Regions from separate parts of the Paenibacillus sp. CAA11 genome, predicted to be linked through region 3. Evidence: riboswitches for the same ligand, from Rfam matches in the RefSeq annotation. Region 3 holds a riboswitch; each other region holds the start of a gene.
The links. Region 3 has a riboswitch for cyclic di-GMP ahead of DCC85_RS16395 (AMP-binding protein). Riboswitches for the same ligand answer to the same signal wherever they lie in the genome.
Positions count from the first base shown of each region.

Region 1: linked by a shared signal. The riboswitch ahead of DCC85_RS17800 (anti-repressor SinI family protein) and the one ahead of DCC85_RS16395 (AMP-binding protein) in region 3 are both predicted to bind cyclic di-GMP.
Region 2: linked by a shared signal. The riboswitch ahead of DCC85_RS10240 (transglutaminase-like domain-containing protein) and the one ahead of DCC85_RS16395 (AMP-binding protein) in region 3 are both predicted to bind cyclic di-GMP.

Region 1 covers NZ_CP028922.1:3,811,777-3,822,206, forward strand. Annotated here, with positions in the region: gene DCC85_RS17795 (helix-turn-helix domain-containing protein) at 1-987, opposite strand, end outside; gene DCC85_RS17800 (anti-repressor SinI family protein) at 1,165-1,335, opposite strand; cyclic di-GMP riboswitch class I at 1,368-1,452, opposite strand; gene DCC85_RS17805 (hypothetical protein) at 1,824-3,119, shown strand; gene sipW (signal peptidase I SipW) at 3,158-3,730, shown strand; gene DCC85_RS17815 (TasA family protein) at 3,821-4,417, shown strand; gene DCC85_RS17820 (helix-turn-helix domain-containing protein) at 4,565-4,900, shown strand; gene hemQ (hydrogen peroxide-dependent heme synthase) at 4,989-5,735, shown strand; gene DCC85_RS17830 (hypothetical protein) at 5,807-6,061, opposite strand; gene DCC85_RS17835 (NAD(P)/FAD-dependent oxidoreductase) at 6,064-7,257, opposite strand; gene DCC85_RS17840 (NAD(P)/FAD-dependent oxidoreductase) at 7,669-8,670, shown strand; gene sda (sporulation histidine kinase inhibitor Sda) at 9,047-9,193, opposite strand; gene DCC85_RS17855 (YheC/YheD family protein) at 9,515-10,177, opposite strand.
Region 2 covers NZ_CP028922.1:2,180,531-2,190,960, reverse strand. Annotated here, with positions in the region: gene DCC85_RS10245 (LPXTG cell wall anchor domain-containing protein) at 1-2,628, opposite strand, end outside; gene DCC85_RS10240 (transglutaminase-like domain-containing protein) at 2,814-3,617, opposite strand; cyclic di-GMP riboswitch class I at 3,630-3,709, opposite strand; gene DCC85_RS10235 (hypothetical protein) at 3,966-4,184, opposite strand; gene fabF (beta-ketoacyl-ACP synthase II) at 4,275-5,513, opposite strand; gene DCC85_RS10225 (helix-turn-helix transcriptional regulator) at 5,634-6,467, shown strand; gene DCC85_RS10220 (SDR family NAD(P)-dependent oxidoreductase) at 6,504-6,776, opposite strand; gene DCC85_RS10210 (ATP-binding protein) at 7,107-8,921, opposite strand; gene treP (PTS system trehalose-specific EIIBC component) at 9,094-10,430, opposite strand, start outside.
Region 3 covers NZ_CP028922.1:3,497,724-3,508,153, forward strand. Annotated here, with positions in the region: gene fdhD (formate dehydrogenase accessory sulfurtransferase FdhD) at 1-110, opposite strand, end outside; gene DCC85_RS16370 (Na-translocating system protein MpsC family protein) at 117-470, opposite strand; gene fdhF (formate dehydrogenase subunit alpha) at 773-3,709, shown strand; gene DCC85_RS16380 (helical membrane plugin domain-containing protein) at 3,731-4,228, shown strand; gene DCC85_RS16385 (helix-turn-helix domain-containing protein) at 4,487-5,746, shown strand; gene DCC85_RS16390 (hypothetical protein) at 5,748-6,110, opposite strand; gene DCC85_RS16395 (AMP-binding protein) at 6,150-8,087, opposite strand; cyclic di-GMP riboswitch class I at 8,183-8,273, opposite strand; gene DCC85_RS16400 (hypothetical protein) at 8,531-8,833, opposite strand; gene DCC85_RS16405 (helix-turn-helix domain-containing protein) at 9,247-10,065, opposite strand; gene DCC85_RS16410 (PTS sugar transporter subunit IIA) at 10,297-10,430, opposite strand, start outside.

The DNA of each region.
Region 1 (10,430 bases), 310 kb from region 3:
TTCGGCAAAGGCCTCTAGTGCAAGGTCTTCCTGACCTAAGCCGTAATGAGCGATTCCTTTGTGGACATAATAGCTTCCATTCTTCTTATCTAAATGCTGGGCGCACTTAACGATATAATCCATGGCCTCCGCATAGCGATGCTCCCGGTTAGCCGCTCTCGCCTCAGAGAGCTCTAGCAGACCAAGCTGGACCGGGTTCTCAGTGAACTCTGCAAATTGGCGGGCCTTGGCGAGGTAATGCCAGCAGTCCTCCAGACGGTCAAACAGCAGCATATTCCCCGCTAGAATCCGGTAAAAGTCACCCGTCATATAGTAGACACGCTTCTCCTTGGATAATTCGATTGCGGCAAGCATCGACTGCTTGCTCTGCTCATACTGGCCGAGGGCTGAGAGCGTAATAGCCTCCGCATAATACAGATCAATTTCAAATAAAGTGTCCTTGTCAATCCGCTTGGAGGCATACTGTGCTCTCACCTCGTTAATGAGCTCAAGGCAAGGAACGTACTTCTCCTGTATAAACAAATGGGCATATTTCGTATACTTGGCTTTCGCGCTTTCAATGTACAATCCGAACCGCTCATAAATTTCAACGGCTTTGCCGATCGCGCTCTCCCCGCCTTCCTTGGACGTATGGAAGCAAGCATTGGCGTAGAGGATCATCAAGCGCGCTGCATCCACGGTCATCGGGAGCTTAGCCGGCGCCTCGCTCTGGACCAGGCGAATGATCTTGGCATAAGCCTTCTTCTTATATTCCCGCTCCGCCTTAGCTACAAGCTCAGTGACCAACCTGCCGTCCTCTTCAAGAAAGTAGCCGGCATCCTGACCTAAACGTTCCGCAAGATACTGTAGGCTTCTCATCGATGGAAGGGCACGGCCATTCTCAATTTGGCTCAGCATGCTTTTGGTCATATGCGTACCGGCGAGAGCGGTCTGCGTCAGTCCCTGCTGCTTGCGAAGCTGGCGTATTTTTGCACCAATAGTTGTCATATACAAGTACCCTCATTATCATCTCGTTTTATTCAGTATAGCTTAACCATACGGGAACGAAAAGGAGAAAGCAGTCTGCCGGAAAAAGGCCGTGCTGTATAAAAAAAGCCCCCGCCTAAAGTGCGAGGGAACGGTTGAAGCCATGTTCCTTACACTTTAAGCAGGGAGCAGCATGCCTTAACTTATTTCCGTTAGCGTCTTTGCTTCTTTGATCAGAAATCTTCTAACTTCCTCAGCGGGAATTCCAGCCCGCTTCGCCTTCAGCAGCAGAATGACCCATTCTTCATCTAAATCATGCTGAAGGTTTAAATTGTTCGTTAGGTTTACAACCTGGGCGGACTTGTCCAAAAAAACTCTCCTCCTAAGCATTTTTTTGGTCCCCAGGCAGTCCAGCCATCCTAGTATCGCTACCTTAGACCTGTGACTTTGTGCCCCTGCCTTTCAGCAGGTTTACCTTTTCTCTGGTCAATCTTTATGAGGACATTAGTGCTCATTGACTATCATTACCTTCATTATAACGCGCCCTCTCCAAAAAGTTTGTCGTTATTCGTCCCGGAACCTAAAAATATCATGAGGAAAAATCATCTGTTTTTATAGATTAGGAGCAATCCTACCTCCCTCCTAAATTGTAATTTATAAAGAACTAAAGATGAAATAAGAATATCTATTTTATGTTCTTAATAAAGGATAAAATAGAGAGATAATACTAGATATTCAGAGTATTTATTAGTATATTGTTCATAATTAAGAACAAACAAGGTTTTTTCCGCCTTTTATTTTTAGGGGAGAAGTGATTATATTGTTACCAGAGATTATTCTTAATAAAGAACGAAAGGATGACCATTCTGCGCCAGACCAGAAAAGCTTTTAACCGTAGAAGAGAGCGGGAGCGAAGCAGACAAGCCGTGGTGCGTTCTCTCCAGTCTGGATTTGTCTTGTCCGCTATTCTAATAGGATTATCTCACCAGATCGGAAGTACCTATGGCGAGTATAACGAGCTTAAGGAGCAGCAGGGGGAAATCTCGGTCTGTCGGGTCTTCCCTAGCGATGTCATACAGCTGCTTAAACAGCTGGAGACAACACTCATGGAGGCCGAATCACTTCGCAGCAGTCTGCAATCCCCCATGGATCTGGGCGAAGGCAGGTTCACCTCCTTCCAAGTCACCCATGGGATGTCGCTTCAGGACCTGGAGGCTGCCGTATCAGCGCTGTCTGTGGAGCAGGTTCAGCTTGCCGGCCAGCTTTCGGAGGTGAACGCCAGGTTCGCGGCTAATCAGACGATCTGGGAACAGCTGAACGTCAAAGCCTCGGAAGCTAACGAGCTGCTAAACCGCCTGTACGAAGCCGCTGCAGACAATGCATCGAACTGTACCGAGATTAAACAGAACACTCTCCTTCAAGATATCTCTGCGCGTCTGCAGTCTGACCAAGTGCTGCCGGATTCACAGCGGAGCTCCCTGCAGTCCATCCTTGCATATCTGCAAGCGGTTCAAGCTTATAGCAGCCCGCAGCCCACAGGCCCTGACCGCTTCGCAGAACCGCTGGCCGATCCGGACAGCCCACTGACACAGGCTCTCAGACAGCTGGAAGCACCAAATTCGTCTGTGCAGCTAAGTTCGCAGCTCTCCGCTCATTTTGAAAATTTGAACCAAAGGTTTGAACTTGCCCGCAGCAGTATATCCTCTGCACTTAACGAGCTTGATGCCCGAATGAACAGTCTGCAATCCGCAATTGCGGCTGAGAAGGCCCGGCTCGAAGAGGAGAGATTGCGCCTGGAAGCCGAGAAAGCTAAACAAGAGGCTGAGAGAGCTCAGCGTGAAGCCGAGGAAAAGGCCAAACAGGATGAGCTGAATAAAGAGGAGCTCAAAGAGGAAGAAGCCAAACAAGACAAGCCCAAGGAGGACCTGGCTACTCCTCCCCTTCCTTCTGACGCCGCTGAAACTGCGCCATCAGATGACTCTGCACAGGTTGGGAAGCCGCCTCAAGAACATGCATCAACTGAGATTGCACCAGAACGTCCAGAGGCTGAAGAGGCGGATGCCCCTGAGCCGCTCGGGCCCGTATTTGAACCTGGACCAGATGCGAATACTCCCGCTCCCGATTTAAAATCCGAGCCGGCTCCTAAGGCATAGAAGGGTTCAATATTCCAGAAATGAAGGAGAACGCCAAAATGCGAATTCGCAAAATCGTCAGCACCCTGTTAAGTTCAGTGCTTCTGCTATTGTTCATGCTTATGGCCGTATCTGTCATCTTCTCCAGAGCGAGCGGAGGCCAGCCCAGCTTCTTCGGACTCCAGATTAAGACCGTGCTCTCCGGTTCTATGGAGCCGGGAATCCGGACAGGCTCGATTATCGCCGTCAAACCCGGCGGTGACATGACCCGATTCCAAGAGGGGGATATTATTACCTTCCGCTCGCATGACAAGCTGGTCACTCACCGGATTATTGAAGTCGTGAAGAATGGTCAGTCACAGCAGGTCATGTACCGGACCAAGGGAGATCACAACGATGCTCCTGACCTTGAAGCCGTGCCTTCGGGCAGTGTGATTGGAGAATATAACGGCTTCACCCTTCCCTATGTAGGTTATGCCATGAGCTTTGCCAGCTCCAAAGCAGGCAGTGTCGTGCTGCTTGTCATCCCGGGCATTTTACTAATTATCTACTCGTTTGTTTCCTGCTGGAGGGCTCTATCCACGATTGAGAAGCGTGAGCCTTCTGGCCAGAGTCCAGCGGACTCTGTATGATGGATGATCCTCTCTGGCGCTTAGACTGCCAGGGATCATATATAAATAAAACACCCGTAAGAGGGAAAATTTGAGGAGGAATTTATCGGTATGGGTATCAAGAAAACTTTGGCTCTTGGAGTTGCAACAGCTGCGCTTGGATTCACTTTGGTCGGTGGAGGTACATACGCTTATTTCAGTTCCACAACAGAAACTTCAGGCACCTTCGCTTCCGGCACCCTGGATTTGAGCGCCTCTCCAACTACCATCATTAATGTCAGCAATATCAAGCCTGGAGATAAAGCCGTACGCAACTTCAAGCTCGTCAACAACGGAACCCTGGATATCGGCCGCGTTCTCCTGAGCACAGATTATACGGTCACCAACCGCGCCGGGGCTCCTGAGAATACCGATGATTTCGGCAACCATATCCGCGTTAACTTCCTGGTTAATGCCGATAAAGGGGACCGTGTAATTTACAGCACAACACTGGCCGAACTGAAAAAGCTGACTCCAGACGCCGTGGAGAACAAAGTATTTGTTCCTTGGCTGGAGGAACGTGGCGGTCTTAAAGCAGGCACTTCCGACCTCCTGACCGTTGAATTCGAATTTGTCGATAACAACGCCGATCAGAATCAATTCCAAGGAGACGCCCTACAGCTCACTTGGAAATTTGAAGCCAAACAAGGCAAAGGCGAACAAAAATAATCACAGGCTGCAGCCGTGGCAGCTATGAAAAGAGATCTTCTCCTAGCAGAGGGTCTCTTTCCCTTTTTACATATGGGATTCGGCTATGTTGATAGCCCCTATTCTGATATAATGACGTAAAAAACGATCGAGAGAGGCGTCTTCAACGTGACAGAAAATTTAGGACAGCGTATTCAGCGAATTCGTATGGCAGAAGGCTGCTCTCTATCGGAGCTGGCCGAGAAGTCAGGCGTTGCCAAATCCTATTTGAGCAATGTGGAGCGCAATATCCAGTCGAATCCCTCTATTCAATTCATGGAGAAGATTGCTTCAGCCTTGGGAACTTCCGTTGCCTTCCTGCTTTATGGTGAGCTTCCTGAAGACGAGCCCTTGGACCCGGAGTGGTCAAGCCTTGTCAAAGAAGCCATGAACTCTGGAATCAGCAAGCAAGAGTTTAAGGAGTTTCTCGAATTTCAGAAGTGGAAGCTGGGTCAGAAGGAATAGTTTAAATTTTATGAAGATATGATGAACCCGTTTGCTCCCCCCTCTTCAGTTGCGCTACAATGTAACATATACATTGAGGAGTGATTACATGAACGAGGCAGCATTAACTCTGGATGGTTGGTATGCACTTCATGACTTCCGGGCCATGGATTGGAACGCATGGAAGGCTGCAGATGATGAGGAGCGGGCTGTTGCCCTTGATGAGCTGCACGTCTTCATGCAGGAATGGCAGAATATCGAAGAAGCCAAAACTGGAAGCACGGCCGTGTATTCCATCGTTGGGCAGAAAGCGGACTTTGTGATGGTTCACCTGCGGGAAACGCTTGAGGAACTGAACGCCGTCGAGAACGCTTTCAACAAAACAACCTTCGCCAAATATACAACCAAGGCATACTCTTATGTCAGTATAGTAGAGCTAAGCAACTATCTTGGCGGCAACGGAGGAGACCCTTATCAGAACCCGGATATTGTTGCCCGCCTGAAGCCGATTATGCCAAAGTCCAAGCACATCTGCTTCTATCCTATGAACAAGAAGCGGGAGCTTGCCGACAATTGGTACATGCTCTCTATGGATGAGCGCCGTGCGCTTATGCGCAGCCATGGGCTGATTGGCAGAAGCTATGCCGGCAAAGTGAAGCAGATCATAACCGGATCTGTCGGATTCGACGATTGGGAATGGGGCGTAACCCTGTTTGCCGATGACGCGCTTCAGTTCAAGAAGCTGATCTATGAGATGCGCTTCGATGAAGTCAGCGCACGCTACGGCGAATTCGGTTCCTTCTATGTAGGTAATCTGCTTACCGTGGAAGGCTTTGAGGAAATGCTTAAGATTTAATTGCTAAAAAATATTTTGTACACAAAAAGGTGCCTGGCACGGTTTCACCGCTGCCGCAAGGCACCTTTTCTTTATTCCGCCTCTTCCTTATCCAGCAGCCTCAGTGACTCCAGGTATTCGGCGGTTGCCCGGTCCCGGTCCCGGCTCTTCTCCTTGAGCCGTTCAATCGCCGGAAGAATCAGAATGTCCACTTCCTTCTGAACATGATAGGCTAAATCATAGCGCTGTACTGATTCCAGAAATGAGCCAACCTCCATTAAGGCATTGTAGCGGTCCAGCTCCTCCCGAGTCAGCAGCCCTCTCACCTGAACGCTGCAATGTCTCATATTTAGAAGATCCTCCCTTTTCGCAGGACAAGAGGTATGCCCCCAATGATGAACAGGTATCTGAGATCGACAAGCTTCTTCATCTGGGCAGCTGACCAGCCCTTCATCTTCTTATCTCCCACCACCGCAATCGCCTGGCCTCTGCCAAGTGAAGCTACGGTTCCTTTGTGATTAAAGACGAATTGACGCGGCTGTCCCCCGCGAATGGCTGCCACCACATTCTTCGCGCAAATGACGCCTTGCTGCATGGCAATTTGCGCTGTTGGCGGGTAAGGCCGCCCCTCCTCATTAAACATCAGGGAGTTATCTCCGATAATGAAGACGTTCTCCAATCCGGGTGCCCGAAGGTACTCATCCACCTTCACCCTCCCTCTCGCAGTCTCAAAGCCAGCGGCCTCCACGATGCGGTTGCCGCGAATGCCTCCGGTCCAGACGACCGTTGCTGCATGCAGGGTCTCCCCACTGGCCAGCACAACCCCCTCCTTGGTGCACTCCTTAATCGGAGTGCCTAATCGGAAGTCAACGCCCTTCTTGGCAAGCAGCTCCATCGCGTAATCGACCAGCTCGGGATCAAAGCCGGGAAGCGCCGTAGGCGCGGCCTCCACATTGTAGATATGCACAAGCTTCCGATCTACATCATATTCCTTGCACAGGCGCGGAACCCGGTCGGCTAACTCTGCTACGAATTCTATGCCGCTGAAGCCGGCGCCCCCTACAACGATGTTGAGCCGGTCTTTGCGGCTCTCATCTGTCTTATACATCGCAAATTGGTATTCAATATGCTGGCGGATCAAGCGCACAGAGTTGATGCTTCGAATCTTGAAGGCATGCTCTGCCAAACCAGGAATCCCGAAGGATTCCGGCTCCCCGCCAAGCGCAATGACCAGATAGTCAAAAGATAAAGTACCGTCATCCAGAATCACCTTGCGGTCAGACAGACGGATTTCCCGGACAGAGGATTTCACCAGATCGATCTTGAATTCATCAATCAGCTTCGAGATAGGTACCCTGGTTCTATCAATGGAATCCGTTCCAGCCGCAGGCATATGTAAATGTGTAGTAAAATAATGATAATCATGGCGATTCACGAGCGTCACGTCTGCTTCATTATAGTTCAGTTCCTTCTGTAATCGCTGTGCGGTCAAAATCCCTCCATAACCTGCACCCAAGATCACGATTTTAGGTATGGTGCTCATCTCGGTTAGACTCCTTCCGATCGTTAACTCAGTCCATCTCTATATTTGGAATTACACCGAAAAAAATTGTGAAAAATCACACTTGAAAATCCGTAAAGTTACCGCAAAAACATGCCGTACAAGACCTGTTCTCGCATTATGGCACGCATCAAGCTGCTGTTTTTGGAGAAAATCGCATTCATAACAATAGAATAGTAAGAAGATTGCCATATATTCGGTGTAGAGTTCTTAAGCATTCTAATGGCTTCCCTTTAAAAGATCAAGAGTTATTTCGGTCCTATTCTAACGGTATTTTTAGGGACCTTGACAATGCTGAATCCCTCGTTCCACCGTTCACTTTGCAAGTTACCGCCTTAAGTTTATAATAAAGTAGAATTGACAATTTCATTATTATTTGGAGGTGCTTAATCTTTGTCGGACCAACAAAATAACGGTGGACTCACCGATTTGATTATTATTGGCGGAGGGCCTGCAGGCATGTTCGCCGCTTTCTATGGAGGAATGCGCCAAGCATCCGTGAAATTAATCGAAAGCATGCCGCAGCTGGGGGGCCAGCTTGCTGCCTTGTATCCTGAGAAATATATCTATGATGTAGCAGGCTTCCCGAAGGTTACCGCTCAAGAGCTGGTCAACAATCTGAATGAACAACTGGGTCTATTCAACCCAGAGATCCTTCTGGAAGAGAAGGTTCAATATGTTGAGAAGAAGGACGAGCGGCACTTTGTTGTCACTACAGACAAAGGTGTTCATGAAGCTAAAGCTGTCATCATCACCGCTGGCGTAGGCGCCTTTGAACCTCGCCGTCTGGAGCTGGAAGGAGCCGAACGTTACGAGAAGGCGAACCTGCACTATTTCGTCAGCGATCTTAACGCCTTCCGCGGCCGCAAGGTTCTGATCAGCGGCGGCGGCGATTCTGCCGTAGACTGGGCACTGATGCTTGAGCCGATTGCTGAGCAGGTCACTCTAATCCATCGGCGGGACAAGTTCCGCGCACATGAACACAGTGTAGAGAACCTGCTGGCTTCCAGCGTTAATGTCATTACACCAACAGAAATCACCGAGCTTCATGGAGAAGACCGCATTGAACGCGTCACCCTCTCCCATGTGAAGACCAAAGAGACCCAAGAGGTAGAAGTGGATGACGTCATTGTCAACTTCGGCTTTGTCTCCTCCCTTGGACCTATCTCCGAATGGGGCATTCAAATTGAGAGTAATTCCATTGTCGTCGATTCCCGGATGGAAACCTCGGTTCCAGGTATCTTTGCCGCAGGTGATATCACTACTTATCCCGGCAAGCTCAAGCTGATCGCTGTTGGCTTTGGCGAAGCCCCTACGGCCGTTAACAACGCCAAGGTGTATTTGGATCCGGATGCGAAGCTTTCTCCCGGCCACAGCAGCAATATGAAATTGTAATTAAAAATACATTACAGGAAACAAACAAGGGTATCTTAACTTCGAACGCTCTGATCCAAAATTGCGCGAAGGAGAGATACCCTTGTCTTATATATGCCCGTTATGTAATGGCTTGACTTCCTTACAGGAGGTTTGCCCCTCCTGTCGAAATCCGCTTGTAGATAACGGACGGCTGGAAGATTACGCAGGCCCATACAGCCCATACGGCTCTGCAGATCAATATCAAACAAGACAATTGAGCTTGCAGAACAGCTGTGAACATGTAGCTGAATGCTTCCACTGCCATGAAGCTTATACTTATGCTGTCGTCCTTTGGGAGAATCCAGGCCTACTGTAACCCTATAAGTCTATTTATTTACTGCATAAAGACCGCCGACTAGTGTAGTGTTGTTGTTATTAATTCCATACTTAACTCGCGCTTATGAATCTCCGCCAACAGCAGTGCAATGAATTCCCGTTCCAGTTGAAGCTCATTGGCCATTCGGTACGAATCCAGCAGCATCTCATCTGTTAACAGCGCCATCCATATCCCATCCTTTCTTCTATTATTTTCCTCTTTATTCTAGCAACAAAGTGAATAGAGAACAAGCGTTCTGGTTATCCACAACTCCTTGTGGAAATCCTGTGAATAAAATGTTGGTAAACCTCGAAACTACGCAATCATCAATAGGGGATAATGTGGATAAAAGTTATACACAGGCAGGTTTACTCGAATGTCCTCAAGAAAAAAGAATCTACTTTTTTTTCAAAACAGACAATTCTAGTTAACAAAACTAGTGAGTTTCCCCGGTTTCTATGTGTCATTAACCTCTCCTTCCTCTGCACAAACCGCTGCTGTCGTTAATTATTGCGGACGTGTGTTGACTTCGAAAATCCAGATTCGTCCGCGTTCATCCACCCCATAATCGAAGCCCAGCTGCCCTAGGCCTGGGAATGCCCTTTCGAGTACGGTGAGACAGCGTTCGGTCAGTCCGCGCATTTCCCTAATGCACCCTTGAACGCGTTTAGGCCCTACCGATCTTCTTAAGCCCTCCCTTGCTGTCAGCCGGACGCCTCCCTTACATAGATTGGTCACGAATAGGCCCTCCTTGGCCATCCGTCCTACCATCGCCTTGCAAACCCAGGTCTTCCCTTCCTTCACCATCTTGAACCTGTAATCAATCGGACGGTCAGAAATTCGGGCCAAACGTACTCCTTGCTGGATGATATATTTCCGCTTAACCTTCTCGCGATCCAGACTGCGGCACAGGACCTCGAATGAGCGACAGGTCTTGGTTACTGTTCCTGACGTATACCGATACTTCCCTCCTTCAAGCTCTACACGTATCACTCCATACCCACCGCCGCCGCATATAGGCTTGATCACAACCATGCCGAACTGCCGGAGCATTCTCTTCAGCTCAGCCGTCTGATATATTCTAGTCTGCGGGACATGAACAGCGATGCTTGGGTCCGTTAGCAACGCCTTGGTCTTACGCCATTTGTCTGCAAGCTGTCTTCCGGCCATTTGTTCTTCCCCTCCTCCAAAAATCTAAGTACATGTATAAGTTACTTATTTATACTCGCCGTTACGGCCTTGCTCTTGGATAATTGTCCGAAGGAAAGCGCCTGAATATCCATATCAACGAAACCCTGACTAGTATGAAAAAGCCCTCTGTCTTAAACGCACTTTAAAAGGCGCTTCTAGGACAGGGGGCTTTGCGGCCTTCGCCTGTGTATCACATTAGAGATTCGAAATTCAAGATGGCAAGCTATTCGCG
Region 2 (10,430 bases), 1.3 Mb from region 3:
GGTTACGCCCACGATGACTTCTTCAGAGGTTTCACTGGTAACTGTCTTGATGTTGTTTCCTTCAAATTTAACCTTGTTGGTGACCTTCTCCCCATCATTTGCTTTAATTAGGGACTGATATTCTAGAATATACGCTTCATCAATATCCTTATTGAAGCTCAAGGTAAAGATTGCTTCCCCTTGATCATTTGTTCCCGAAACAATGGAATAGTCTGTGTCCCGTAGTAGCTCGTCACTCTTAATAACATTACCTTTATCATCAACCTTGGTTGAATATAAATGATAGCTTTCAGGCAGCAGCACCTGGTTGCTCGTAGGCGTATCAATAATTTTTGCCTGAGCTACGTGGCTCTGTCCCTCATTGATCACAATACTCCAATTGATCAACTCGCCGGCTTGCTTACCTGTTTTGGTAACATACTCCCCGCCATGCGGAACTGTAACGGAAGCTTTCAAATTCTCTGAAACTTGCTTCGTGCCATCCATAAGAACAGCTTGATTCTCGATCTTACGGTCAATGAGGTTCCCATCCATGCTCGTCTTGAAGGTAAGAATATAGCCTTCGTTAATCTCTTTGTTAAATGAGACAGTCATGACATTGCTCTGCTCGTCATACTTTAAGCTGTATTCTGATGCAGGTATAATATCCCCGGAAGACACCTTCCCTGAAGACGCATCAATATTCATTTTGTGAACTTCAAGAGAACTTTCATCGAGCTTCTGATCTTGAAGCAGTGTATCAACAACCTGAGGCTTGCTAATCTGCTTCAGATTATAGTTAACACCTAGTGTCCATGTAATTTCTTTATTCTTCGGATTATAGGAACCCAGCTTATATCCGTTATTCTTGGTATAAGAATTGGGGTCAAACGTGCTAACTGCGGTTATAGAGTGATCTGTTCCGCCGCTATCTTTCCAACGGATCGCTGCGTGGTTTGGCATGGATTTGCCCGAGCCAGTCACCCAGTCGGTGTTAAATTTTGTTGTGTAGGTAATCGTGAATTGCGTAGCGATAGGTTTGTTAAACTTCAGTTCAAAACCAAGCTTATGATCTGCCGGGGTACCTTTGTAATTGATTTCATAATCCCCGCCGCTAACCACAGGCTGACCATCAATCTGAAGTGAATCTGGAATCAGCTCAAGGCCGCCATTTGGAAATGCATCTTCAATAACGACTGAATTTACAGGAAGGCGATTTCCATTAAGTGTAATTTTCCAGTCCACAGTCTTGTTGACATAATCGACATTTCCATTTGTCTTCTTGCCAAAAAGCTGAATAATCCCTTGATCATCCCAAGATTCTTGTCCATCAGAAGTGACTTTATTCGTTACCGTAGCATCTTCGTATACAGGTACGCTAACTTTCGTACGGTATTTGATCACATAAGCGGATGTAATGTCCGAGTTGAACTGAAGCTCAAATCCGCCCTGATGATTATCTGTTAATGTATAATTGCTGACTTTGCTTCCCTGAATCATATTCCCGGACGAATCGAAGGTTACCTCGTAAACTGCGAGTTCTTCAAGGCTTTGTGTATCTGTATTTGTGAAAGCATCACTCAGTAGTGCTTTTTGCTGAGGAATCGCCTGCTCCCCGAAGTTATAGTTAATCTCCCAATCTATGGTTTGATGAACAGGATCATAATTAACCGCCTTCTTCTTCAGCAGATCCCCATACTTAATTCCAACAGTTGCACTTGCTGTAGCATCTTGATAATTCGTCCCGCTCAAGATTGCTGTGTTGGTGAAGTTTGTACCGCTAGTGATTTTCGTTGTATAGCGGAGCTGATAGGCTTGATTGATAGAAGAGTCACTGAACTTTATTTGAAAGTCCTTGCCATCTTGTGTCTTCACGATGCTGTATTTAGAAGCATCGACCTGGCCTCCAGCGACGACGGAACCATCAAGATTCACATCCAAATGATACAGCTCGATCGTTCCTTGATTCAATTCTAGTCCGTCTGGAATCGGATCGGTAAGAACAGCGTTCTCAATCGTCTCCAGCTTCTTATTCAAATTTATGACCCAGCTGATGTTCTGACCGTTCAGCCTCTTATCAGGTGAACCTGTCTTATCTATGGTTGTATCCACATTGGGTTTGAACTCAACCGGGATCTCTTGTTCTCCCCCTTGGGTCGGGAATTTGATCACCTGCTTGGAGCTGCCCGTTATTTTTTGTTTATCAAATCTCGCATTCACGGTCAGCTTCCCATGGACCTCATCATAGTTGCTAATAAACTCATTAAAGGTCATCGTTACCTTGCGGGTATCTTTGTCTACCACGAAAGCACCTACATTATCACTTCCATTGATGACCAAGTCACCCTCGACATTATTGAACATGACGAATTTATCTGCGGGCAGCAAATCAAAGGTAAATGTGTCCCCCTGGGTGTAATCATGTCCATTGTCAAGCTTCCAGTCGAAGTCCAGCTGAACACTTGCTCCCTGCTCGTAGACTGCATCTGTGACGGTATTTCCGGATCCGTCTTTGGCAGTAAGTGCAACATTGGTGATCAGATTGTCGGTGACTTCCTTGGCATAAGCAGCCGTCAACATTCCCAGACCCTGAAGCACCTGAACTAGAAGCAGTAGCCCCACCACGCCTATGCTCAGTTTTTTCTTCATGAATACCGTACCTCCCCAACTCTCAAATACATATATTAGCTCCTTTCTCTATGATTTAATTCATACTTTTCTATATTACCTAGAGCGAATAGACAAAATCTGAACAATATCCATATATTTCTTGCCTTGCATATTAAAAAAAGCCCATTCCGCATTCAGCAGAACGAGCTTTGATCCGTAAAAAATTAATAATACTTAGCAGTTTTGTATTTAGAGGATTCCTTAATCATGGCTTTGTTTTTAGTATACTTTAACCCCGCATCTACAGTAGTATCTATAAGATTCCACTTGCCATTCAGAAAAACCTCATTCCACGCATGATACTCTGTAACATATGCCGATGAACCTGTTACAAGCTTGGCCGGAATATCTACACTTCGCAGCATAGCAGCAAACAAAGAGGAATATCCATAACAGGTTGCAGATTGAGAAGTTAATACTTGATCCGGGTCTGGTGTATAATCTGGAGTTTGAATTTTAGCCAATTTAGTATCATATTTGATGTTCTTTGTAATATAGGCATAGATCGCCTTCACTTTATCTTCATCACTCTTCAGATTCTTGGTTAACTCCTTGGCTTTAAGAGCTGCCTTACTATTCTCATTCCACTTCACTTTCTCAATTGAATTGAGATACACGATCTTGGAATCCGCCAAATTGAGCTGAACAGTTACATAATCCAGCACTTTGTATTTATTACCCGACACCTGTTCCAGCAGAGACACCTTATAGTCTCCATTTCCGAACTGAAGTGGAAAGCTATGAACTTGTCCATTTGAAGCAAGCTGATAGTTATAGGTTATATTGCTCTTTGAAATCATGACTCTGTAGCTGTTTGTTGTGGGAGCCTTATATGTAACCTCTATAACTCCTTGATCTAGCTTAGTTATATCTAACCAGGAATGTTCCTTGGCTGATACGTCTTTCGTCTGTACAAGAACGGCCAATGTTACCAATAATGCTACAAATAAAGAACTCCATTTTCTCATAAAAAATCCCCTTTCGATAGCTGGCTGCCATCCTCATTGAAGGCCCTATAGCTTTGCGTCCCCGTCTTTCGGCGGGTTTGCCATTGTCGTATGGTTTAAGCATAGCTTACAACAAATGGTGTCGATATTTGTAGTAAATAATTTACAAATTAAAAAATTTAACTATATAAAAAAGCCCAAAGTAAACTTTGGGCCTACAACTTTAGTCAACAGCATTGAATAATAATTGAATTCACTTTGTAGATTTCCCCCTATATAGATTGAACTAAAGAGTTTTACATTGAATCTTCTGTTATCACGGCCTAATACTGTCCTATAACGTTCATTTCTTTAGTTCGTTCTATATAGCTACGGCTTTTTCACAAGCACCAGACCCTCCAGCCTCTTAAGCCCTTCTGTACTTAACCAGCCGCTTGTCCCCGCAAAGAGTGCATTGTCAAAAATCCGCATCCACAAATTAAAGAGCAGTGTCCCTATAATCATCTCTACCAAAACAAATGATTTTATTGAGTACATCTCAATGACATAAACTTTAAATTCATCAGCCACAGGAACCTTGAATTTCATAGTACACCTCACTGTCACTTATTCGTGTTCATCTTATGAGTCAGTCAGGTTGTCTAATTCATCTATGGCAAGGTGAATTTCCAAGGCTGCTTAATCGCTGAATTTCCTAAGAATAATTACGGCATTATGACCGCCAAAGCCAAAAGAATTGGACATACCAAGCTGAACGGATGCCGAGCGTGCGGTATTAGGTACAACATCTAAGTCACAATCGGGATCAGCGGTTTCCTGGTTAATGGTAGGCGGAATGACCCCCTCCTGAAGAGTCTTTACCAGCGCAACCGCCTCTGCCCCTCCTGCTGCACCCAGCATATGTCCGGTCATAGACTTGTTTGCTGTGACAGGAATGCGATAAGCGTGGTCGCCAAATACAGCCTTAATGGCTAGCGTTTCCGATTTGTCCCCCACCTCGGTACTGGTCGCATGTGCACTAATGACATCAATTTGGTCTGGAGACAAGTGAGCTTCCGCAAGTGCTGCCTTCATAGCTTGTGCTGCTCCTCTTCCTTCCGGATGAGTGGCTACCATGTGATAGGCATCCGAGCTGGCTCCATAACCGCACACCTCGGCCAAAATAACAGCCCCCCTGTTAAGGGCATGGGTAAGCGACTCCAGCACGAGAATCCCGGCTCCTTCGGCTATGACGAACCCGTCACGTCCCGCATCAAAGGGCCTGCTCGCCCGGCTTGGTGCATCATTTTGGGTAGACATTGCTGTTGCATTGCCAAAGCTTGCCATGGAGAGCTCGGTTACAGCAGCTTCCGCTCCCCCAGCCAGAATTACATCAGCATAGCCTGTCCGAATGGCCCGAAATGCTTCACCTATGGCTGTATTCCCAATAGAACAGGCGGTTACTGGCGACATCGTCGGTCCCTGCAAGTCCCATCTCATACTGATCATTGCGGCCGCCATATTCGTAATCATCATAGGAACCAGGGTCGGGCTAACCCGCTGCGCGCCTCGTTCCAGCAGCACTTTGTGCTGCTCCAAAAGGGTATTCAACCCGCCAATTCCTGAACCGACGTAAACTCCAACCCGGCTGGAGTCCAGCTTGCTGAAATCAAGCATAGATTGCTGCACAGCTTCCTCTGCGGCAGCAAGCGCAAACTGATTGAATCTATCCAATCTCCGGGCTTCTTTCCTGCCAAAACGGCCAGTCCCATCAAAATCCTTCACACTGCCGGCAATCTTCGTTCCGAGCGCGGAGGTATCAAACTGATCAATCATGGTGATTCCAGATTGTCCCCGGGTTAACTGATTCCAAAAGGTGCTTACCTCTTGGCCTAAAGGGGAGATAATTCCCATTCCTGTAATAACTACTCGTTCCATCGCTACCTCTCTCCTTTGATCTCACAACTATTAATTTCATTGTGTCACTCCAGTTATCCTATTACAAGTTGTGGGTTATCCTAGTATAATAACTGATATGATATCAAACGGAGGGTTTCTATGAACGATCAAGAACGGCTTATGGCGCTATCGGTATTCCTAAAAAAACAAAGAGCAAAAATTACCCCTGAGCTAGTCGGTCTTCCCGCAGGAACGCGGCGAAGAACACCGGGGCTGCGAAGAGAAGAGGTAGCACAACTGGCGGGGGTGAGCACTACGTGGTACACCTGGCTGGAGCAGGGCCGAACGATTCAGGTATCCGCATCCGTATTAGAGAACATCGCGTCTGCTTTGCAGCTAACCCTTGATGAACGAAGGTATCTGTTCTCGCTAGCGCTGGAGACAAGCTCTGCGATCCATCCCCTGGAGGAAACGCCATCACGAGTTAACCCATCATTACAGCGGATTATTCAAGAACTCAAGTACTATCCGGCCATCGTTTCAGACCGAAGATGTCACATTGTAGGTTGGAATGAAGCGGCAAGCCGTGTCTTTCTTGACTTTCAGCAGATTCCCGAAGAGCAAAGAAATATGATTCGCCTGCTCTTTACGCGCCAGGAGCTGCGGAGGCTTGCCGTGAATTGGGAGGATTTCGTCAGCGGCTACCTGGCTATCTTTAGAGCTTATTACGGAGAGTATGTAGGAGATGAATGGTATAACCAATTTTTGTCCGAAATGAAAAGAGAGCATCCTGCATTCAGTGAGATATGGGAAGAGAACCGGGTCAGCTCCGGACCTGAGGTCACGCTTGAATTCAGACATGGGAAAGCAGGGAGGATGCTGTTTGAACTCACATCCCTTCAGGTGCATGGATCCTCGGATCTGCGTTGCAGCATTTATACCCCCAAGGAGGACTCCACAACAGAGTTGAAGCTCATTCAGCTAATGAAGTGAATAGAAAGCCCGTGCCCCAGGCTCAAAGTTTATAGTTCAAATGATATACGGATTAGATTCAATCTGCTCTGCCTTCGCAACCGCCTCTTCCAGCGTCAGCCCCGTAAAGTTCTGGGCGTGGAAGAAGCGCCCGCTCGTGGTGTTGACGATGCGTCCAAATCCACGCTCGATCATTGTAGGGATCAGCCGGTGACATATCGTCGCAACGGAAATGAAATTAATGCGGAAGCTCATCTCAAAATCCTCTATCGATGTATTCCAATAATCCTCTCTACATGCAATTTGAATTGCAGCGTTGTTGAATAACACTCATTGTGCGGATTATGGGTGACCGTAGATTCTATGTTAAAATAAACAGTGACTTATTATTTATGTTAGAGAGGTGTTTGAAATTAATAAAAGGTTTGGGCTTATACTAGTTTTAATCGCGCTGCTTATTAATGTAGCTTTTCAAACGACGCTGTCTTACATCATTGCGATAAGTATTTTAGGCCTTGCTGCCATTTTGGACATTATCCTTGTGGACAGACAACAAAAATTGCAGAGACTAATTACTTATATCATTGCCTTAGCGATCTTTATGCTTGTTCACTCGCTGAGGTAACCTTAGATCACGAAAACAGTGGAGGGGCTGTCCTGTTAGGACAGCCCCCTGCAATTAACTGCCGTCTGTTGCCTAGACACCATATCTTCCGTGATCTGATCCAATATATTTTTTAGAGATTCAGCAGAAATCGGTTTTTCTAAGAAATAATTCATCCCTTCCGATCTGTATTCCTCCCTAATATTTCCCTCCAATGTGGTTACAGCTATAATATATGGCTGATAACCAGCATAAGGCAGGCCGTCGCGAATTTGCCTAACGATAGAGAACCCGTCTGCGGCGGTCCTATGTACATCTATAAAGATGATATCGATCTTGTGCCTCTCCACAGCCTCTTTAACTAGTGATCCTTGTAAGGCCGTAATGGAGCTATACCCCCATCTGCTCAGCATGTTCTGAAGAACCGCCTGATTCACCTCGTTGTGATCAGCTAGCAGTATATTCAAATCCGTGCTCTCGCGCACGATCCTGTCAGAAGAACTTGCCAGCTCACAAGTCTCGCTGCAGGACTCAAAGAGAGCAGTAAAGGTAAAATTCGATCCCCTCTCAGAACGAGGCTCCATCCAAATGGCTCCGCTCATGAGCTCAACCAGCTGCTTGCTGATTGCAAGTCCCAGACCGGTCCCCTCCTGCTTTCGAGTCACGCTATTCTCTATCTGGTAGAAAGGATCAAACAGGCGAGGAATTAATGCTGCATCTACACCGATACCCGTATCCCGGACCGAGAAGCGTATTTCACACTTGCCATCCTCATCAGACAAGCTGTCGACCGAGATAAATATCTCCCCTTCTGTAGTAAACTTTATTGCATTACTAATCAGATTCATCAGTACTTGTCTTAATCTGCTAGAGTCACCAATCAGCCGCTCCGGCACACTCGAATGAACATGGGCTGAGAGCTCAAGCTGTTTGGCCGTGGCCTGAATCTTCAGCAGATCCATAGCTTCCCCGAGCACATTTCTAATACTGAAGGGCTCTAGATACAGACGGGTATGACCTGCCTCATTCTTAGAATAATCAAGGATGTCATTCACGATCTTCAGTAAGGCGGCACCGCTGGATTGAATAATCCGCGTATATTCCACCTGTTCTTCTGCTAGCGGCGTATCCATCAGCAGCTGTGTCATCCCAAGGATTCCATTCATAGGGGTTCTGATCTCATGACTCATCATAGCAAGAAAAGCACTCTTGGCTTTATTGGCTTCCTCGGCCGCCTGCTTCTCGATCAGCATGTTTTTTTGTTCCTGATAGAGCTGCTGCTGGACAAATAAGGATGGGAAAATCACCTTATCCTCATCCTGGGAATGCCCTGCATAGAGATTCGATTTCACAAGCTCCTGATCGGTCATCAAATATTCATGAGTTCTAAGCAGCGTATTCTGAAGCGAAGCATTTAAGGCATGGCCATCATAAGCACAAACCGAGACCACTCCTTCTTCCCTGACAGCCGCATCCGCCTTACGTTCAAATTCCTCAAGCTTCTGAGCAATATTCATATCGCTATCTTCTTCATCCCACTCAACATGGGCCCAAGTTCGAATAGGTGTCTTTTGTTCCTTGAACCCATTAATAATATCCTTGAAATTCTTAATAATCTGACCACTGTGGAAGTTGCCGTTCTGGTGATAATACAGCCGGTTATCCAAATAGCTAATTCGTTCGTTTATTACCTGTTCAGACCATTGATTCAACAATTTATAATAAATTCGTTCGTATGCGGATGGGTTGTCGATTAGGATCAGATGATGCCCTTGCTCTATTCCTGTAGAAATATAAATTACAGCATTATCGACATAATAATCTATTTCATCATAAACATATAGAATGTGACCACTGTTGTTAGTTGTCATCCGATCATTAAGGGTTACAGAAAATTTGTGCATTAGAGGCCCCTTCATCTATTAAAAATCATAGTTATAAAGATAGGTTCCAGCTTTATCCTAACCAGTATAACACTCTTCTTCAGGAGATGAGGAGGTAAAAAAAGAGCACAGCCATTATAAGGCTGTGCTCATCTTAAATTTAAGAGGCCAAGTGAACTTTAAGAACCGTATGCCTACCTGCATCAACCTTTCCGGTCTCCGCTTGCTCTACCCGTTCTACGATATCCTGCCCATCAGGTATAATGATCGGTGTTATCAGAGGCAATCCTGCATTTCGAATGGCCTCCATATCAAATTCAAGCAGCAGCTGGCCAGCTTTGACCTCATCACCGATCTCCGCATGCAATTTAAAGCCATTGCCCTTCAGTGAAACGGTTTCAATACCTACATGGATCAGCACTTGAACCCCGCTCGCATGTTCAAGAATCATTGCATGCTTGCTTTTGATTACATGAACAACCTTAGCATCAAATGGGGCTACGACCTTTCCGCTCGAAGGCTCAATCGCTATGCCATCACCCATCTGCTTCTCTGCAAAAGCCGGATCCGGAACTTGATCCAGATTCTCAGCGACCCCTGATATAGGTGCGTGAATCTCCAGTACATCCACAGGTTCCTTACGATCCGGTGAAGTTGTTACAATCTGGCCAGAAGCCGCAGATGAAGCTTCAGTGCTCGCTCCAGCCGCTTGCCGTTTGCGGGTCGCGGATTTACCATACAATACGGTAAGAACGAACGGAATTACGAGAACAATAGCCATGCCAATGAAGAATACTCCCCATTGATCCGGGAAGATAGAGAGGAAGCCAGGAACACCTCCCACTCCGATAGATGAAGCAAGAACATGATTAATAGTAAGCAGAATACCGCCAATAGCCGAACCGATCATTCCAAAAATGAATGGGTATTTATAACGGATATTAACCCCGAAGATGGCTGGCTCTGTGACTCCAAGGAAGGCCGATACCGAAGAGGTTACAGCCAGGCCCTTTGTCTTCTGGTCTCTAAGCACAAACAGCATGGCCAGAGCCGCAGAACCTTGGGCAATATTGGACAATGCAAGCATTGGCCACAGATAAGTACCGCCTGTACTGCCGATAAGCTGTACATCCACAGCAAGGAAGGTATGATGCAGGCCTGTTACGACAAGCAGGGCGTAAAAACCTCCGTATAGTAGACCGCCAAGAGCTGGTAAAGTATCAAAGATGTAAGTAAGGCCATCCGTAATCGCATTGCCAATAGCGAACGTAATTGGACCGATCACGGTAAAAGCTAAGAAGCCTGTAATCAGAAGCGTAACCGGCGCAACAACAAGAAGCTTAATGGAATCGGCTACACGCTTGCGCAGGAAAATTTCAATTTTAGATAGCAAATAAGAAGACACGAGCACGGGCAAAACTTGTCCCTGATAACCAATCTTGTTAATATGCCAGCCAAACAGGTCCCATACCGGAACAGTACCTTCCAGCTTAGCTG
Region 3 (10,430 bases):
TCCCCGTTGACCTTCAAGGTAACCGGGTGTTCCGTTACGATCAGATCCTCTTCATGCGTAATTCGCCCACGCTGATAGCGCACTACATGATTGGCGCGCTGCATTTTCATGGCTTCTCATCCTTGCTCAATATTTTTTTCGAAAATAAAAACCGAGATGGCAACATCCTCATCCACTTTAATATCCGTGAACAAATGAACCAGCTTAGAGCCGCACAGCTCCTCCATCCCGTCAGGAACATGATTGTCGTACAGCTTCTTGATCATGTGTGTTCTTGCATTGTGCACCATCTGAATCCCTTCCGGCGTATTAGCTATAAACTTCTCCGTCGGGGTAAAGTTGCCGTACATCTTCGTGATCGCCATATTCTCAACAAAAGTCGTATGGATTCGCTCAGGTCCTTTGCCAAAGGTATCCTTCCGAACCTTCCTTACAATCTCATTGAAAGCGGCCTCTTTCTTCAAATGAATCCCTCCAAGGGATAACTCCCGTATTTAATCAAACTCCATTTTAGGCGTCTTACCATTAAAGATGCAGTCTTGTTTTTTTTTCGAAGAGGAGTATAATCTTGATAGTCATAAAATTGTCATATATTATTGGATTGATCCGTTAGTAGGTCATTGCTAATGAATTACTCCACTTTAAATATACGGTCCGAGACTTCGGGCTGTACATTTGAGGTGGAGTTTTTTTATGACTTTTTTTCCAGGGGAAACGAAACCGAACAAGAGTTAAGCGCCACTGAGGCAAAAAGAAGTAAAGGAGTATCCGTATGAACGAGCAATCTATCAAGATTAGTGTCAACGGGGAGAACTACGAGGCGAAGCAGGGGATGTCCGTACTGGAAGTTATTAACCTGGCGGAGATCGCCCATCCACAGATCTGCCATGTGCCGGAAGTCGACCCGATTCAGACCTGTGATACCTGTATCGTGGAGATTAATGGGCAGCTGAAGCGGGCCTGTTCCACCCCCGCAGCAGAAGGTATGAGGATCAGCACAAATTCAGAAGCCGCCAAAGCCGCACAGACAGAAGGCATGGATCGGCTGCTGGAGAATCACATGCTGTACTGTACCGTGTGTGACAATAACAACGGTAACTGTAAACTGCATAATACCGTGGAAATGATGGAGATTGAGCACCAGAAATATCCATACCGCCCAAAGGTATCGCCAGCGGAAGTAGATATGTCACATCCCTTCTATCGCTATGATCCGAATCAATGTATTGCCTGCGGACAATGCGTAGAGGTTTGTCAGAACCTCCAAGTTAATGAAACCCTTTCCATAGATTGGGAGGCCGATATCCCCCGTGTGATTTGGGATCAGGGCTCCGCGATTAATGATTCGTCCTGTGTAAGCTGCGGCCAGTGTGTCACGATTTGTCCGTGCAACGCACTGATGGAGAAATCCATGCTCGGCGAAGCCGGCTTCATGTCCGGTGTGGGCGAGGAAGTGCTGGAGCCGATGATCGACATCGTTAAGGCTGTTGAGCCTGGCTATAGCGGAGTGTTCGCTATCTCTGAGATCGAAGCTGCAATGCGGGACACTCGTACGCGTAAGACCAAGACGGTCTGCACCTTCTGCGGGGTAGGCTGCTCCTTCGAGGTCTGGACCAAGGGACGCAAGATTCTCAAGGTTCAGCCTTCTCATGATGCACCGGTCAATGCCATCTCTACCTGTGTGAAAGGAAAATTCGGATGGGACTTTGTGAACAGCGACCAGCGCCTGACTACCCCGCTGATCCGTCAGGGAGATGCATTTGTTGAAGCTACCTGGGACGAAGCTCTATCCCTAGTGGCGGAGCGCCTAGGCTCGATCAAGAAAGAGTACGGCTCTGACAAGATCGGCTTCATCTCTTCTTCCAAGATTACCAACGAAGAGAATTATGTCATCCAGAAGCTGGCCCGTCAGGTCTTCGAGACGAACAACATCGATAACTGCTCCCGCTACTGCCAGTCCCCGGCTTCAGACGGATTAATGTCAACCGTCGGCATTGGCGGCGACTCGGGCACGATCAAGGATATCGCATCAGCCGGACTCGTTATTCTGGTTGGCTGCGCCCCAGCCGAAGGACATCCCGTGCTGGCTACCCGCATCAAGCGGGCTCACAAGCTGCACGGCCAGAAGCTGATCGTTGCCGACCTGCGCAAGCATGAGATGGCGGAGCGCTCCGATCTGTTCATTCGTCCAAAGCAGGGAACCGACTTTGTATGGCTGACCGCCGTGACCAAATACATGATCGATCAAGGCTGGCATGATGCAAGCTTCATTACCGATCATGTCAACTTCTTCGCAGAATACGAGAAAGTCTTAGAGAAATACACCCTTGAATTTGCTGAGCAGGAGACTGGTCTCTCCCGCGCGGAGCTGATCTCGATTGCCGAGATGATCCGTGATGCGGACGGAACCGCTATCTGTTGGGGGATGGGCGTTACCCAGAATATCGCCGGCTCTCACACCTCTGCGGCAATCTCTAATCTTCTGCTGGCTACAGGCAACTATATGCGTCCTGGCGCTGGCGCTTATCCGCTCCGCGGACATAACAATGTACAGGGCGCCTGCGATATGGGCACACTGCCGCCATGGCTGCCGGGCTATCAGCATGTATCGGATGATGAAGCGCGCAAGCGGTTTGAGGAAGCCTATGGCACGCTGATTTCTCCCGTGCCGGGCAAAGACAACATCCGCATGCTCGATGATATCGAGCTTGGCGAGATGAAAGCCATGTACCTCGTTGGCGAAGATATGGCTTGGGTTGACTCCAATGCCAACCATGTGCATGAAGTGCTCAGCAAGCTGGATTTCTTCGTCGTTCAGGATGTCTTCCTGTCCACGACTGCGCAATTTGCGGACGTCATTCTTCCTGCGGCGCCTTCGCTCGAGAAAGAAGGAACCTTCTCGAATACAGAACGCCGGGTTCAGCGCCTCTACCAGGTATTCGAACCGCTTGGCGAATCCAAGCCGGACTGGTGGATTACAACCCAAATCGCCAAGCATATGGGCTTCGATTGGGGCTATACCCATCCGTCTGAGATTTTTGCCGAGATGGCGAGCTTGACTCCGTTCTTCTCTGGCTGCAGCTATGACATGCTGGAAGACTGGGGCAGCTTCCTGTGGGGCTCCGCATCCGGTGAAAGCACCCCGCTGCTCTATACGGACGGCTTCTACTTCCCGGATAAGAAGGCCCGCTTCTCGCTGGTGGAGTACGTTCCTCCCGTGGAATATCCAGCCGAGTTCGATCTCGTGCTGAACAACGGGCGCCTGCTGGAGCATTTCCATGAAGGCAACCTGACGAATAAGTCGCAGGGGATTAACCACAAGTTCCCAGACGTATTCGTAGAAGTATCTCCTGAGCTAGCGAAAGAACGAGGTGTCGAAGACGGCTCCCTGGTCCGGCTGGAATCGCCTTATGGTGCGATCAAGCTGCGGGCGCTTGTCACCGACCGGGTGCGCGGACATGAGGTTTATGTGCCCATGCACTCCAACAGTCATGAGAGTGCGGTCAACCTGCTTACCGGATCAGCCGTGGATGTACGGACACACACTCCTGCCTATAAGCAAACCAAAGTGCGCATGCAGATTCTTAACGTGAAGGGCGTTAACCCGCTGCCGCAGACAAATCCTCGCTATAAGAAGCGCAACCCGCAGAACGGGGTTGAAGTTCAGCGGAAGTGGAACCGTCAGGATTTCGTATCGCTGGTAGACTAGATCACGGAAGGAGACAGACCGATGGCAAAACCCATTTCCCTTGTCAAAAAGCGGATGATTACCGAGGAAGAACGCCAGGAACAGACCATTCAGCGTCTAAAACAGCAGCTTGCCGAGAGCAATGAGGCGCTAGAGAAGTCCTTGGTCATTCTGAATGAGCTGCATCAAAGCGGCATTCTTGAAGCAGCCGAATCCATGCTGAAGGCCAAAGCCAAAATTGCAGAAATTGCGCTGGGACAAATCTCGCGTAAAGAGGTTACTAACCTAATCAATAACGGCATGGCTGCAGCCGGGGCTCTCACGAATATTGATCCGGCCCAGACATCGAAGCTGATGAATGGCTTGACTTCAGGCATTCAGGAGGCGAATGCCTCGACCGGAGGCGCCAAGAAGATCGGATTGTTTACGCTCATGAAGTCCCTTAAGGATCCGGATGTGAACCGGGCTCTTGGGTTTGGGCTTAACTTCCTGAAGGGCCTCGGCCGAGGACTTCAGGACAAAGATGAACCGAACGCTTAAGGCTATTTCTTCTATTAATATAAAATGTGCAATCTTTTCTCAGATGCATACATGAAGGGGCATTCTCTTTGCAGGAATACTGCAGAGAGAACGCCCCTTTGTCTATCGTTGTGGCAGCTTCTTTACATCTAACTGGTTATGACTGCAACCTTTTTTTTGCAAAAATATGGTATAAAGCGAACAAAAATTGTATTATATAACCATATCGAAAATCAAGAGTATTTCATAGATGCAGATATAGAAAGGACGCTTCGCCCCATGAGTGCATTACCCCAGTTTGAAGAATCGGACATCATTTGCAAAATGATTACTGACAGCTTTGAAGTGAACATTTTCAAGTCAGATGAACAAGGAAAGCTTCTTTCCAGCACAGTGAAAGACTTGCCTGCCCACCCATTGAAAAAAAACTGGCAGGAGCTTTTGCACCCTTATCTTAGCCAAATAGCCCCATCACCCTATCCGCAGTGGGTATCAACCCCTTATCTCGAAAACTTTCTTATTATTCCGATCGTCCAGTTTGAGTGGAATTTCGGGCATTTAATCATCGGCCCAGTCCTGGAGGCTGTTCTCACAGATCAGGTCGTTGACGGCCTAATGTATGATCATCGGATTCCCCAGGAGCGCAGAAAAGAGCTATTGGAATATTACAGAAATATTCCGATTTATAGCGGCACCAAGCTTCTTCAGATAGGAATACTCCTCTATTACTCCATTTACCGAAAGCAGCTTGATATGAAAGAGTTGATAGAGCATATGGAGAAGGACAACTCCCACGCCATAAAAGTGAAGGACAGGCTAAATAACCATTTGAATAAGAGTTATCAGAACCCGCCACAGCAGCATAACTACTTACTTGAACAGCAGGTGTTACAGTGTATTCGGGAAGGGCGTAAGGATGAGCTGATGCAATTTGCAGAGCTGCACCGACAGCATGAGGGGATCGGCATACTTTCCCAGAAGAGCCACCTGCGGCATCTGAAGAATGTCGGCATTTGTTCTATTACACTTTACACGCGGGCGAGTATTGAGGGCGGGCTTCATCAAGAGGTCGCCTTTCCATTAAGTGATCTGTATATTCAAGAGCTTGAGGAGCTGCATACGGCTGAAGAGATCTATACCCTGCTAGACCATGCCTTATCTGACTTTACAGGCAAAGTTCAGGAGATCAAGGAGCTGCAGTACAGCAAGCCCGTCACGATATGCAGAAGGTATATTTTCAACCATATCTACCAGCCGATTACGCTGGAGCAGCTTGGAGAAGCATCAGGCCTTCATCCCGGTTATTTATCACGTTTGTTCAAACGAGAGGTCGGTATAGGAATCAACCAGTACATAAGACAGGAACGGATTGAGGAAGCCAAGAAGCTGTTAAAATTATCGGATTATCCACTATCCAAAATTTGCTTGATGCTAAACTTTAACGATCAGAGCTATTTCACCAAGACCTTTAAGGCGATGACAGGCGTCACGCCAGGACAATACCGTAACGCCGCGCATAACGAGCCGGCCACTAGCTAAGCTATCTTATCGTCTTCACAGGAGCGGTGAGATAGGCTTGCGCCTCCTCTAAGCTGTCAAAGGACGCTGCCATACTGCCAAACATCTGCTTCATCTGTATTCTTAATGTCACTGAAGGGGCGTAAAATGCCCACTTCGCAATGCCATGCTCTTGGCTGATGGGCCCCAATGATGCCAAGGCTACAGCAACTTGTTGGGGAAATCTACGGCTTAAGCTTAAATCACCCAGCACGATAAACCCGGGCTTGGCCTGCTGAACGGCTTGTTTATAATACTCTATGTAATGAATTACTTCTTCCATGGTGATGCTTCGGATTGCGCAAGTAATCTGGTTGCTCTGTTCATTGTATGTAATCTCAAACATTGTACTTGTCCTCCTGTAACAACTTGATGCTAGATCTTTCTATTTGCGGTCTCTTGTCCTTAGCAGCTGGACCGTTCCATCCGGCAGCCAGCGGGCCTGCCTGCCTGTTCTGTAACTCTTTCTCTGAGGTCTCCAATTCCAGGGATCATTCATAAAAACATCTGTATCTGCCTCCCTCTCCTTGTCTTCGTCTTCCCATTCGAATTCCTTACCTAGGATCATTAATTCTCCCGGAATGAAGGCAGGCTGTAGGTGGCCGCATGAATCCAGAATGGCCCACTGCACACCTGCAATAGGCTTGATGCGCGGGAAGCGCTCCTCTTCCCTGGATATCAGCTGTATGCCTGCGATCCCTCCGCTCTGCGCCAGGCTGTAGCCAGCATACACTCTATACGGAGGCAGGCTGCCCGGCAAGCTGCCGCATAGTCCCCAGGTAAGCAGTGCACGAAGCGAGCGATTCTCTAACTTCATGATAGGAATGCTGAGCTCCGGGGGAATCAAAGTACAGGTGATTGCATGTTCATCAAAATAATGATACAGCCCTTCTGCATCCTTCGCCAGTTCTTCAGACACGATATGAAGGGTTGCCCCTGAGGCCAAATAAGCGGGGTAGCTCCAGCTAGGAATGCCTGTCTCCCACTGCTCAACAATTACCCCACGGTCATCGGGACTCAGTTCAAAATGCTGCCGATGCCAGGAAGCAAGCTGGACCAGCGTACGATGATCATAAACCCTCCTTTTCGCCACCCCCTCTGTATCGAAACTGTACAGCACACAGGCTCTGTCAAAAGCGGCCGGGCTTTTAGCAGGAGCACAAACAGCAGCCGGCTTCTGTAGAGCCTCCGCTGCATGAAGGGTTGGAATCTGAGTCGCCTCTAAGCGGTCATCAGGCTTTAGGAGCAGCAGAAGCTTAGCTCTGCTATTCTTAATCACATGCTGCGCCTGCTTCGCAGTGAATGACAGTGGGATGGGAATATAAGCGGCCCCGGCGGCCAGTATCCCTAACATAAGGGGCAGCAGAAGCAGATGAGGTATAACCTGAAGTGCAACGAGATCACCTCTGCCGATCCCATACCCGGTGATCACTTCTGCTAAGCGTTTTACGGCATGGTCTAACTGAGTGTATGTCAGCTTCTCTGTCCCATGAACGACAGCAGAATGCCCCGGCGTCTGCTCAGCCTGATCATTCAATAAAGTAAGCAGCGTCGCCCCCGGCAGCTCCGGCGGAGATGAGGCACTGAATTTGGTGTCAAGCTGCCGCTTCTCCTCGGAAGTTAACATCTCAACAGCGCTAATCGGCGTCATCGGAGTTTGAAGACCAGCCTCCAGCATATGATCCAAATGGCAGATCAGCCGGTCCACCATAACCCGGTGATAGCGATCGCTTCGGAACAAGGCTTCTACTTGAATTCCACCTTCGGCGAATTTGACATTAAGCAGAAGCTCACATCCTGACTCTTGGACTCTCTCCTTCGTTGACTTCGTTAGTTTGAGTCCTAGGGCAGCCCGAATCGGCAAGTCCTTTCCAAGAGAAGCGGACAAATTAACAAATTCCTGCGGTGCTATAGCTCGCTGGCCTTCCTGATCTATGCTGTCCTTCATCTGCTCGAAGGCAAACCCCAGCGGCCAGTTCAAGCCGAATTGAAGCTCCAGTGGGATCACTTGATCAGGCTGAGTGGTGATGGCTGCCAGCCACACGGCATGGCTTCCGTAGTAACGCTGAAGCACAAGACCCAAAGCCGTGCAGCATGCTGCCAAACGGTGTTCTGCTGACATGGCCAGCAGGCGCTGCCCGCCGAGCGAATAGGCCTTAATTATCGAGCCTTCGGTTATTTCATAGCCTGGATCTGATGATAAAGCTGGCACTGGAAGATCATTTACAAGGCTATCCTGGGTCTCTGTGCTTTGAAGACGGTGCCTCCAATATTCCAAATTATTTAACGGCTTGTCAGCCTCAATTATATTTCCCGGAGACATAGGATCCCCCCATTCTCGCATTGCCGTTCTTCACATTAACATAAAAAAAATAACCCGCCGCCAAGGAGAGTTACAAACATGGTTACGCCCAAGGACTCGGCAGCTGGCTGGCTGATGCAACAATTTTGCATGTAAGCCCCTAAAGCTTTGCGTCACCGCCTTCCGACGGGTTTGCCTTTTATAGATAAATAAATAATAATATTGCCAATTATGTAAATATAAATTGTATATTTTGGACTACCGGACTATTTCAAAAAATGACTATAGTATAATATATCTATGTATTATATTACCATAATGAGCTTACTTTACAATACACTCCCCTGGGATTTTGTATTTTTATGTCGAAAAATATCTTAGGTATAGCAAAAAAAGACCGCATTTCTGCGGTCTATGCCTATATTCATGTTATATGAATCTATGAATTAAAGTTATCCTTCAGATTATTCAACGCCATCCTTGAAATGGCTGCTCCAATGTTTATCGCCTTTATGATTAAGGTCTTCCGCAGTCTTCTCCAAAGTTTGCAGCAGCGCTTCCTTTACTTTGGCCACAGTCTCACGAAATACGGTCACCTCAGAGCCTTTAATCTTCTCTCCGTACAAAGCTTGCGCGGCATTGTATTCCCGATGCTCTTCCACCAGGTTCTCAATCGAAGCAAGTGCGTGTTCAACAAAATGAGTGAGCGTGTGATGCTCCTTCGAAAGAGACTGCTTCAAATCCTGAACTTTTGCTAATGTTGCCATAACAGATCACCTCTATAATAAATTGTAAATTTACAATCTGAAAAATTTCACGAAATTTTCAACAAATTCATTTTAATATGTAATAATTTATATTGCAATTAGAAAATTATTGTTTTATGAAATTTTTTATAAATGAGACCTATTTGCAAATGCAAGCTCAAACGAAGCGTAAAGAGCTGATTCGAGAAGATGAGCGATGGTTTTTGGGAAGTACGCCGAATTTTGTTGAGCGCTTTCATGAGGAAGGGTTGCAGAATTCAGAAGGGTAGTTATGTTTCTTACCAGGGGGATGCTGTACAATATTTCGTGGACACTTGATTTCGATCCAGAGAATGAATATGGCGAAAGCCTTAATTTGAAATTCTGTATCGGTGAATCTGTCATGGAGGCTTATTCGGTAATCAGTCAGCTATTCAGTTGGACTTTTTGTATTCATAGGGCGTTTTCCCCATGACTTCCTTAAATGCTTTTCTAAAGGACTTCACGTTAGGGAACCCGGTCTCATAGGAAATCTCAGTAAGCGATTTGTTCGTTGTATCCAGCAGCTCGATCGCCTTTTCCAGGCAAAGGATCTGCTTGTATTCCATAAATGTCTGGCCAGTGTATTCATGAAACATCCGGGACAAATAAGCCTTGGAATAACCGCATGTGCGAGCTGTTTCAGCCAAGCTAATATTTTCAGTATAGTGCTCTTTTATAAAATCCAAAATATCTTGAATTTTTTGCTGTTTGGCACTGCTGGTAGCGGATGTAATCTCGGCTATCTGGCCAAAATGTTGCACCAACCAATATTTGAGCTCAATGACCCGGCTCTGGGCCAGAATATAGTCATAGGTTCCTGTAGATATTTGCAGGTTATATATTTCCATTAGCAACGCTCTCAGGTTGGAGAGGATCGACTCTTCCAGCTGTCCTTCAGATGTGTTCAACTGAATGATAATCTGTTCGCCGGCAAAAAAGGATTCCGAAAAATGCAGCACAAGCACACGGTTCTCCGTAAGACTTTGAGTCGAGTGAGGGACATTGCTGTTAATGAACAACAAATCCTGATCCGTCAAAGTGGTTACTTTCCCTTCATGCCATACTCGCAGGCTTCCGCTAATACAGTAAATCAGCTCCATATTGCTGTGAAAATGCATCGGAATAACTCTCTCTGTATTGCTGGCTTGAAAAATAAAAAGGTTTATCAGTTTTTTTCGATCTATTTCAATATGTTCATACATCTTTTTCATTTTAACACCCCGTTAACAAGCCATGAACAATGAACCTGCGTGTTTCCTTGAAACTATACCCTGTTTCTTTATCTATTACTATATCTATAGCAAAATGCGTAATCAAGCAACATCGTATTAAAATGAAGGAACAACAAAAAAGAAGGCAGCTTTCTGCATAAGCGGATCACTGCCTTCTCTGAATGGCTTGTACATTCCAAGGAAAGCCTCTATAGTACAAGCACTATCTGATTATGACTGTAAATGCACCGTCATGATTGGCTCCTTAGAACCGCTGGGTTTCTGACTGTTATGTATCTCTACACGTCCACCAGATTCCAGCCCATCCGGAACAATTACTGGGCTAATCACTGACAGGCCCGCTG